Regions from separate parts of the Mesobacillus sp. QJM3NY_10 genome, predicted to be linked through region 4. Evidence: predicted binding sites of a transcription regulator. Region 4 holds the regulator's gene; each other region holds the start of a gene.

Region 1 (2,206 bases), 1.6 Mb from region 4:
CCTGTCAGCTTCCATAATCGCCCGTTTTTGACATGGCCGATCATCCCGCATTTACTTGAACATGCATTGCAAGTACTAGGTATTTCCTTTATTTCTGCATTTGCTCCTGCTTTTACATATTCATTGGACCATTCATTAAAGCCTACTGTTCCCGCAGATGCCAATGCAGCAGTTGCTGCAGAGGCTTTAATGAATCCTCGACGTGATAGTTTTGTATCCACCATTTTCTTTAGCCCTCCTTTTACTCCAGACCGATAAAACATTTAGTAGTTTTTGCCTTTACCGTTTATGCAAGGCATTTTTGTGATTGATGCTTTCTTCCATTACTGCTGAATGTAAAACTCATTGACTCTTTCGCAGAGTATCCGGTCCCTTTAATGGAATCTGTTATTATAGCTCTTTTTAAAAGGATGTCCTTCACTAAAAGCATCACCACCTTTAAGATTTAGAGCCTTGCAGGTAACTATTTCGTTGCGCCTTTAATATTTCCATCAATGCTCTCGTCAATCTCTGATAAAATGGGTGAACCGTTACTTCCGAAAGCTGCGATTCGAATTCATCGAGCCAATCGAAATGATCATCCAAAAATTCAGCAGTGGTATTTTCGGGGGCATGCTCAATGAAATAAGCCAACAACTCCAACAGGATTGCCAGATGGTCCGGCATACCCTGTAATTCATTAGGGATTTCGATCTTAAGCTTTTCTAGCAGATAATTGATATGTAACGCCGAATCTCCCAATATATAACCTTTGTCCCTAGCAAAGGGTAGAGTGCACGTTTCATCCAGTGTCCACTGTTTATATAAAGACTCAATCGGAAGTGCAGCCTCCTTTTGCGTGCTGCCAATAGAGGTCATGTATAACTCTGTAAATTCTTCATAGTTCTCTGGCAGGACTTCCTCTATTGAAAAGTCGATACTAAAAAGTTCGTTGACCGATCCTTCCAGCTTCTTCAGTAGATCCTGCTGCTGAATCTCATCCCAGATCTCTCTAGTTGGTTGTTTATATAAATCTGCAAGGACTATAAAAACATTCGCACATTCTGTTTTTTTATCTAATCCAATCACCGGGATTCACCACCTTTCGATTACAACTTCACTATATGGCAATCAAGTTTGTGAAACAATATACATTCTGTGGATATTCCCCCAAGCGTATGTGAAGGATTTCACCTAATTTAATTGTTTATTTTTTTGTGCTGATTATAGAAAACTATTAAAAGACACTGACACAAAGGCTTTATAACGCTTACAGCCGGTCAGAAAATGTGAACATTCCTTTAAATATGTTTGAATATCCAGCAAACTCGCCACTTATCATGAACTTTAGTCGTAGAATAGAGGTATATGAATTATCACTCTTGAGGTGACCTATATGTCGCTACTAACCAATTGGCTCGAAAGCTTGAGCTATGAACTGGAAATATCAGAAGCGTGTTCAAAAAAGAAAAGTCCGTTGAGTACCTGTACAGCTTGTATGGATGAATGTCCACAAGGTGCACTAATTATTGAAGAAGGAACTCTTAAATTAGATGAAAAGGCTTGTTCTCTCTGCGGTATCTGCATAACGGTATGCCCGCAGCAGGCAATAAAAGGGCAGTCGCCACCAAGGAAGGTCATCCAGGGTCACCTTTTATTACAAGATGATTCCCCGCTTCCAAGCTTCTTGGAATTGCTTTATTTCCATAAAAAAGGAGTACGCTTTATTCAAAAATCTGCTGCTGATGAGGAGTTAGAAAAACGCATAGGGAAAGTCAATGAAGTTTTGAACGTCATGGAACTTGATCCAGTATTGATCACCAAGACCCTATCACTTAAGGAAGATGCTCAACCCAAACTATCAAGACGTGGTTTTTTCACAAAACTCTCGATGGATGGCAAAAAAACTGTTCTGTCTTCAGTAACGCCAGTAAAATGGCGGTTCAATGAGGACAGCTTTAAGTCTTCTAACCTATATAATGAATGGTCGTTACATGAAGTAAGGATACATGAGGAGAAATGCACATTATGTGAAGCCTGTTTTAACATCTGCCCTACACAGATTTTTACACTGGAGAACGATACATTAAGCATTGATGATAAAAATTGTTCCGGGTGCAACCTTTGCATGGACATTTGTCAGCACAGCGGAATTCAGGTTGCTCATAGGATCCACAAGGTAAGTGAAGTTGCCTATCATGTATATGAAAATGAATGTACTACTTGC
Region 2 (2,206 bases), 2.1 Mb from region 4:
AACAATCTTTTTGGAAAAAGGAGAAAAGGTTCGTTTGAAGATACTGGGTGTCAACGGAAAAGAACATCCTTTCATCATTGAAGGAACGGATATAAAAGGCGTGGTGAAAAAAGGGGAAGAAACAGTCGTCCCTTTGCAGTTTGATAAAGAAGGAACCTACAGGCTGATTTGTCTGACCCACCCTTCAGCTGAACATAATGGACCTATGATCGCCTATATCGTTGTCGATTAGATAATCGGTATTATGTACCCTTATCGGAAGCTGAATCGCTGCATAAGGGTATCTTTATCATCTTATCGTACCCTTATGGAAGGCAACATCGCTGCATAAGGGTATCTTTGTCAACTTATCGTACCCTTATGGAAGGCAACATCGCTGCATAAGGGTATCTTTGTCAACTTATCGTACCCTTATGGAAGGCAACATCACTGTATAAGGGTACCTTTATCGACTTATTGTACCCTTATGGGAAGCAACGTCGCTGCATAAGGGTACCTTTATCGACTTATTGTACCCTTATGGGAAGCAACATCGCTGCATAAGGGTATCTTTTTCTACTTATTGTACCCTCATGGAAGGCAACATCGCTGCATAAGGGTATCTTTATCAACTTATCGTACCCTTATGGGAGGCAACATCGCTGCATAAGGGTATCTTTATTAAAATCGAATCTATTGGATCGTCCTGATGATCCCGCTTGGTACCACTGGAACAGGATATTGCATCCTGTTTTTTCTTTTGGTTACACTTCTTAAATTGACACAAAACATACATAACACTATAAACACGGTACTAATTTTACTGATAGAATTATATACATAAAGAAATTCTTATATAACAGCAACAGAAAAACTTCACACAATTATAGAACAGTTTTTAGAACCTGAACCAAGAATAATTCCGTAACGCATACCAATATTATCTTGTTCACATTTTCACAAATATGTCACACTCAATCTGTTATATCCGTAGTATGATAAAAGTGTAGCAACTGTTATATAAACATCTACTTTAGAGGTGAATTTAAATGGAACAATGGAAAGGCTTTAAAAATGGTGCTTGGCAGGAAGATATCAATGTTAGGGACTTTATTCTAAAAAACTTCTCTGAATATACCGGTGATTCCAGCTTCCTTGAAGGTGCAACTGAGGAAACGCTTCAATTATGGCAGCAGGTTATGGAATTAACAAAGCAGGAACGTGACAATGGCGGTGTACTTGATATGGATACAAAAGTAGTATCCACCATTACATCCCATGGACCGGGCTATCTTGATCAGAACAAAGAAAAAGTTGTAGGCTTCCAGACCGATAAGCCATTTAAGCGTTCTATGCAGCCTTTTGGCGGCATTCGGATGGCAAAAGCAGCATGCGAGGCATATGGTTATGAATTGGATAAAGAAGTTGAAAAGATCTTTACTGACTTCCGTAAAACGCATAATCAGGGTGTATTCGATGTTTATACAAAAGAAATGCTCCAGGCCCGTAAAGCCGGAATCATCACTGGACTGCCAGATGCTTACGGACGCGGCCGCATCATTGGTGACTACCGCCGAGTAGCTCTTTATGGTGTAGATTTCCTGATGGAGCAAAAGAAGAAAGATCATGGAACGACAAGCAGTGTCATGACTGAGGACACAATGCGCCTGAGGGAAGAAATTTCTGAGCAATATCGTTCATTGAATGAATTGAAGCAGCTTGCCCAGAGCTATGGCTATGATATTTCCAAGCCAGCATCCAATGCAGTTGAAGCATTCCAATGGGTTTACTTTGCATACCTTGCAGCAATCAAAGAACAGAATGGAGCAGCAATGAGCCTTGGCCGTGTCGCAACATTCCTGGATATCTATATTGAAAGAGATCTCCAAAATGGAACTCTTACAGAAAAAGAGGCACAGGAAATTGTCGATCATTTCGTCATGAAGCTTCGCCTGGTGAAATTTGCGCGTACTCCTGACTATAACGAGTTATTCAGTGGTGACCCAACTTGGGTAACTGAATCAATCGGCGGTATGGCACATAACGGGCAATCGCTTGTAACGAAGAACTCTTTCCGCTTCCTTCATACACTTGATAATCTCGGACCAGCTCCAGAGCCAAACCTGACAGTGTTATGGTCTCCTGCCCTGCCTGAGAACTTCAAGAAGTATTGTGCTGAGATGTCAATTAAAACGAGCTCAATCCAATATGAAAATGACGATTTGAT
Region 3 (2,206 bases), 1.3 Mb from region 4:
TGCCCTGACAAACTCTGTACAGTATTCTGCCCGGCTGAAGTATACAAATGGGAAGGAAAGAGGATGCAGGTAGGCTATGAAGGCTGTCACGAATGCGGCAGCTGCCGCATCGGCTGCCCGTACCAGAATATCAAATGGGAATATCCAAAAGGCGGACACGGAATCGTATTCAGGCTTGCTTAATAGTTAAAATGATTAAATAAGTCCATTCTGAAGCAGGTAAAGGTCATTAATTTGCCCTTTACCTGCCTCTTTTGTTTTTGTTTATTAATGCCAAAGGGTCTCTCAAGATCCATTGGATAATGAATCTGTGGTGAAAAGGACATCTATTTGATTGGAGCGTAAGGCACGAAGACTCCTGCGGGAGTAAGGGGCAGGGGAGACCCCACAGGCGCGTATAGCGCCGAGGAGGCTCCACGGCACGTCCGCGGAAAGCGAAGTGCCTGGAGCGCAAATCAACGTGTCGATTAATAAGACAAAGTATAGGAGAATTAAACCATATTAAAATAATCATGCTGTCGCTAGACATTAACAATTATTCTATATTCATCATATGTAAGTTAATTCACAAGTGGGTTCAAAAAAGGGTGGAGCTATCAAAAGAGGGATAAATGAGGGAGGGTTAACTGATTTTTTCTTGCTGGCACACTGCGTGAAGCTGGTCACTAAGGATCTCTTTTTCTATATTCCGCGCTGCCTCAACAGCTTCATCAAACCGATCATACAGAGTTGAAGCATATACTGGTTTGCCAGCATCATAGATTCCGGATGAATCTGATTTATATATCGTAACGTTCCAATGGTAAAATTCCCGCCCATCATCCTGGTGGCCCTGAAGTCCAATCAGTAAATGAGTATGCAGCATGTCAGGCTGGAGATCAAGGAAGGCTTTCTTGTCACTGTGCCCGGCTGGCATAAGTGCCTTTTTGTAAAAATCGCGATACAAATTATTTTGCAATGTAAATTCACTCCTTTTCCTTTAAGCTATAAATTCATTATATGTAAGGATTTATAATATTTGAAGGTTAATTGTTAAAATTTTTAGAAATTTTAACAAAGTGTCATTATTTCTTCACATTTTCTTAAATTAATAGTAATTGTGATGCCTATCACAACCCCGAATGCGATCGCTTTCTATAATAAAAGTATCAAAACATATAGGAGGCCGATTAGGATGACAGGCTGTATGAGTGGTATCAACCAGGATTCAAGTTTTACATTATGTGCAGGTCTTCAACAATTAAAAAATGAACATCCACCTTTATTGGAGATGCTTGCGAACCTTTTAAATATTTCAGTAAAGATTGAGGAAGGGGAGCAAATGGAGGAGAATTTTTCGAAGCTGAGAGAGCTGGTCATTGAGTTCCTTGCTGAGCTTGAACCACATTCGGAGCGTGAAGAAGGCGTATTGTTTGAGATGATGGCAGTTTATATTGGCAGGGAAATGGGACCGATTGCAGTAATGGAATATGAACATGATCAGGCAAAGCGCTTCATTGGAACCTTCCTCCACAATACAAAGGATGGCACAACAGGTTTTACAAATGAGAAAATGATTGAAAATGCTCAAATGATAAAAAATGCAAACTATACACTGGTAAGCCATTTCGCTAAGGAAGAAAGCATCCTTTTCCCAATGGCGGAGAATATGTTCAGCGAGGAAGAGAAGCAAGAGCTGGCAGCGCGTATAAAAATAATTTAAAAGTAACTAAAAAGGGTGAAGCCATTAAAGCTTCACCCTTTAAGTATATAAATTAATTTTCTGTAATCGTTACAAGCTTAATGTCTTTCGTATCGAATCTATAAAAAACATTATCTTCACCAGTGAATTCAATCTGGCCTTCTTGATCCTTGGCATCCTGGATGGCTTCTGAAATATTTTCTACCTCGATTGGTCGTGAAACTTTAAAATCTTTTTCAAAAAAATAGTTAATCTTAAATTTAGACATGTTGATCTCCCTTCTTTTTATCCTCATTTTCTTTATTTCCTTAACAGGAGTATGCCTAAACATAAATATACAAATGGAATATTTTAATTGACTATTATAGAGATTAACTGTTCCATTCAGCTAGCTTTTCATCTTTAGGAAGGAACATGGTCAATATTCCGAGCAAGGGAAGGAATCCTACACTGATGATCATCAATGGCAAACCGATCAAGTCAGCAAGATACCCAAGTCCCACAGAACCAATGGCGCCCATTCCG
Region 4 (2,206 bases):
AAAGCCGGAGACGGTCCGTACGGCAGTCGCCCATTCAAGCATAACCGTGAACGAAGATATATATAGTAGAATCACTGAAAATAAGATGAAAAAAGGGGATGTACTGGCTGTCGCGCAGGTAGCAGGCATCATGGCGGCAAAAAAGACATCCGAAATCATCCCGATGTGCCACCCAATTCCTTTGACAGGCATTGACCTTTCGTTCGATTGGGAGCAAAATGGTAATGACTATATTTTAAATATCGCCGCAGCTGTAAAAACAAAAGGGAATACAGGTGTGGAAATGGAAGCGTTAACAGCAGCTTCAGCATGTGCGCTGACTGTTTATGATATGTGCAAGGCCGTTGATAAGGGCATGGTGATTGGCAAGACATATCTGGTCGAAAAAACCGGCGGTAAAAACGGTGATTTCAAGAGAGAAGAAAAGTTGAGATAGAAATAACGGACAGGGTGGAGGATGGAGAATGACGAATGATGCTATGAAGATTCCGCAGGCAACCGCAAAACGTTTGCCACTGTATTACCGGTTCTTATTGAACTTGCATTCTTCAGGGAAGCAAAGGGTGTCATCCGCGGAATTAAGTGAAGCGGTAAAGGTGGATTCAGCAACAATCCGAAGAGATTTTTCCTACTTTGGGGCTTTAGGTAAAAAGGGATATGGCTATAATGTGAATTACCTGCTAACCTTTTTCCGTAAGACATTGGACCAGGATGAGCTGACGAAAGTTGCCCTGATCGGTGTCGGAAACCTGGGAACAGCATTAATGAACTACAATTTTTCAAAGAATAATAATACGAAAATCAAGATAGCTTTCGATGTTGACGCAGGAAAGGTCGGCACGAAAATCGGCGAAGTCTCAATATATCACATGGATGATCTTGACAAGGTTGTCGTCGAGGAAGGGATCCAGGTAGCTATCCTGACGGTTCCTTCAGCCGTAGCACAGCCGATCACAGACCGATTGGTACAGGCGAATATCAAGGGAATCCTGAACTTCACGCCGGCGAGGCTGAATGTGCCGCCGTCGATCAGGATCCATCACATTGATTTGGCGGTTGAGCTGCAGTCATTGATTTATTTCTTAAAACATTATCCAACAGATACTGAAACAACTGAATCAGTCGAATAAAAAATAGCTCCTTCATGAAGGAGCTATTTTTTCTGTACATTCTTCAGTTTGAAATGGAACATAATCATCCTGATGCCGGACCCGAAGTCGAACGTGGCAAGAGCTACAAGCAAATAGCTAAAGAATCCCCAGCCTGTCTCGTTTACATTCTGGATGGCGAAATAGGTGAATAAGCTGCCTAACAAGATGTAGACAATGCCTGAAAATAAAGGCGATTGCTTCATAACTTAAAATCCCCCAATAAAGCTTTGTATTTTCTCTGCTTCTTTTATCATTCTCTCAATGTCTTCCCTAAATACGGATTGAAGCAGGACAACCATTGTATTCATTGTAACGTGGGCAATGATTGGCACGATGATCCGCTTTGTTTTTACATAAAGGAAGGCAAAGGTGAAGCCCATCGCTGAGTATAGGATCACGTGCTCCGGCTCCATATGGGCAAGCGCAAAAATGACAGAGCTGATTAGTGCGGAAAAGAAGAAATTCATTTTCTTATGCAGGCTGCCGAAAATGATTTTACGGAAGACGATTTCTTCTAATATAGGGCCGATAATCGAGCTAACCAAAATGATAACTGGGAACATTTCAATCAATTTAATGATTTCCTGTGTATTCTCCGAGCCCATTTCAATACCAATCATGTTTTCGATGCTAGCCGCGATTGATTGGGCGAACAGAGCAAGGAATACACCTGCGAATGCCCAGGCAGCAGAGCTTGCAGGTGATGAAGCATCACGCAGGTCAGTCTCTGTTCTGCGTTCTTTCCTTAGAAGCAGAAGCACAATCACAAGTGTGAGAGAAAAGCTGATCACGAGCCAGTATGGAATCGAGAGTGTCTCCATTTCCTTAAGGCTTTTTCCCATTGCAGCTCCGATAAAGGCAACAATCGGAATGCCGATCAGGCTTGAAAGCTGCATGACAATATAGGCAATAATGACGTACCAGTATTCCTTTTTCAATATGATAATCTCCTTCTATTCGGATCGGTCTATGTGTATGCCATAAAAGCTATTATAAGAATGCTATCTATCCATTTTACTAGTAATCATCAGGAAAGTTCAAATATCAGGGTGTCT

What was found. The regulator Rex, encoded in region 4, represses fermentation and respiration genes when NADH is low (regulators of the CRP and FNR family bind a similar motif). The targets are predictions, from matches to a motif close to TTGTGAAATATTTCACAA.
Region 1: a site for Rex is predicted at 1,158-1,175, ahead of AC0VX7_RS09290 (TorD/DmsD family molecular chaperone). Genes of this name have one in related genera too.
Region 2: a site for Rex is predicted at 925-942, ahead of pflB (formate C-acetyltransferase). Genes of this name have one in related genera too.
Region 3: a site for Rex is predicted at 1,098-1,115, ahead of AC0VX7_RS07740 (hemerythrin domain-containing protein). Genes of this name have one in related genera too.

Annotation. Positions count from the first base shown of each region.
Region 1 covers NZ_CM149675.1:1,880,725-1,882,930, reverse strand. The annotation lists gene AC0VX7_RS09295 (molybdopterin-containing oxidoreductase family protein) at 1-224, opposite strand, end outside; gene AC0VX7_RS09290 (TorD/DmsD family molecular chaperone) at 439-1,068, opposite strand; gene AC0VX7_RS09285 (4Fe-4S binding protein) at 1,406-2,206, shown strand, end outside.
Region 2 covers NZ_CM149675.1:2,892,241-2,894,446, forward strand. The annotation lists gene AC0VX7_RS14550 (cupredoxin domain-containing protein) at 1-232, shown strand, start outside; gene pflB (formate C-acetyltransferase) at 1,029-2,206, shown strand, end outside.
Region 3 covers NZ_CM149675.1:1,560,956-1,563,161, forward strand. The annotation lists gene AC0VX7_RS07730 (ferredoxin family protein) at 1-183, shown strand, start outside; gene AC0VX7_RS07735 (hypothetical protein) at 623-958, opposite strand; gene AC0VX7_RS07740 (hemerythrin domain-containing protein) at 1,175-1,702, shown strand; gene AC0VX7_RS07745 (hypothetical protein) at 1,755-1,949, opposite strand; gene AC0VX7_RS07750 (MFS transporter) at 2,053-2,206, opposite strand, start outside.
Region 4 covers NZ_CM149675.1:255,291-257,496, forward strand. The annotation lists gene moaC (cyclic pyranopterin monophosphate synthase MoaC) at 1-436, shown strand, start outside; gene AC0VX7_RS01415 (redox-sensing transcriptional repressor Rex) at 465-1,130, shown strand; gene AC0VX7_RS01420 (YdiK family protein) at 1,154-1,354, opposite strand; gene AC0VX7_RS01425 (CPBP family intramembrane glutamic endopeptidase) at 1,358-2,089, opposite strand.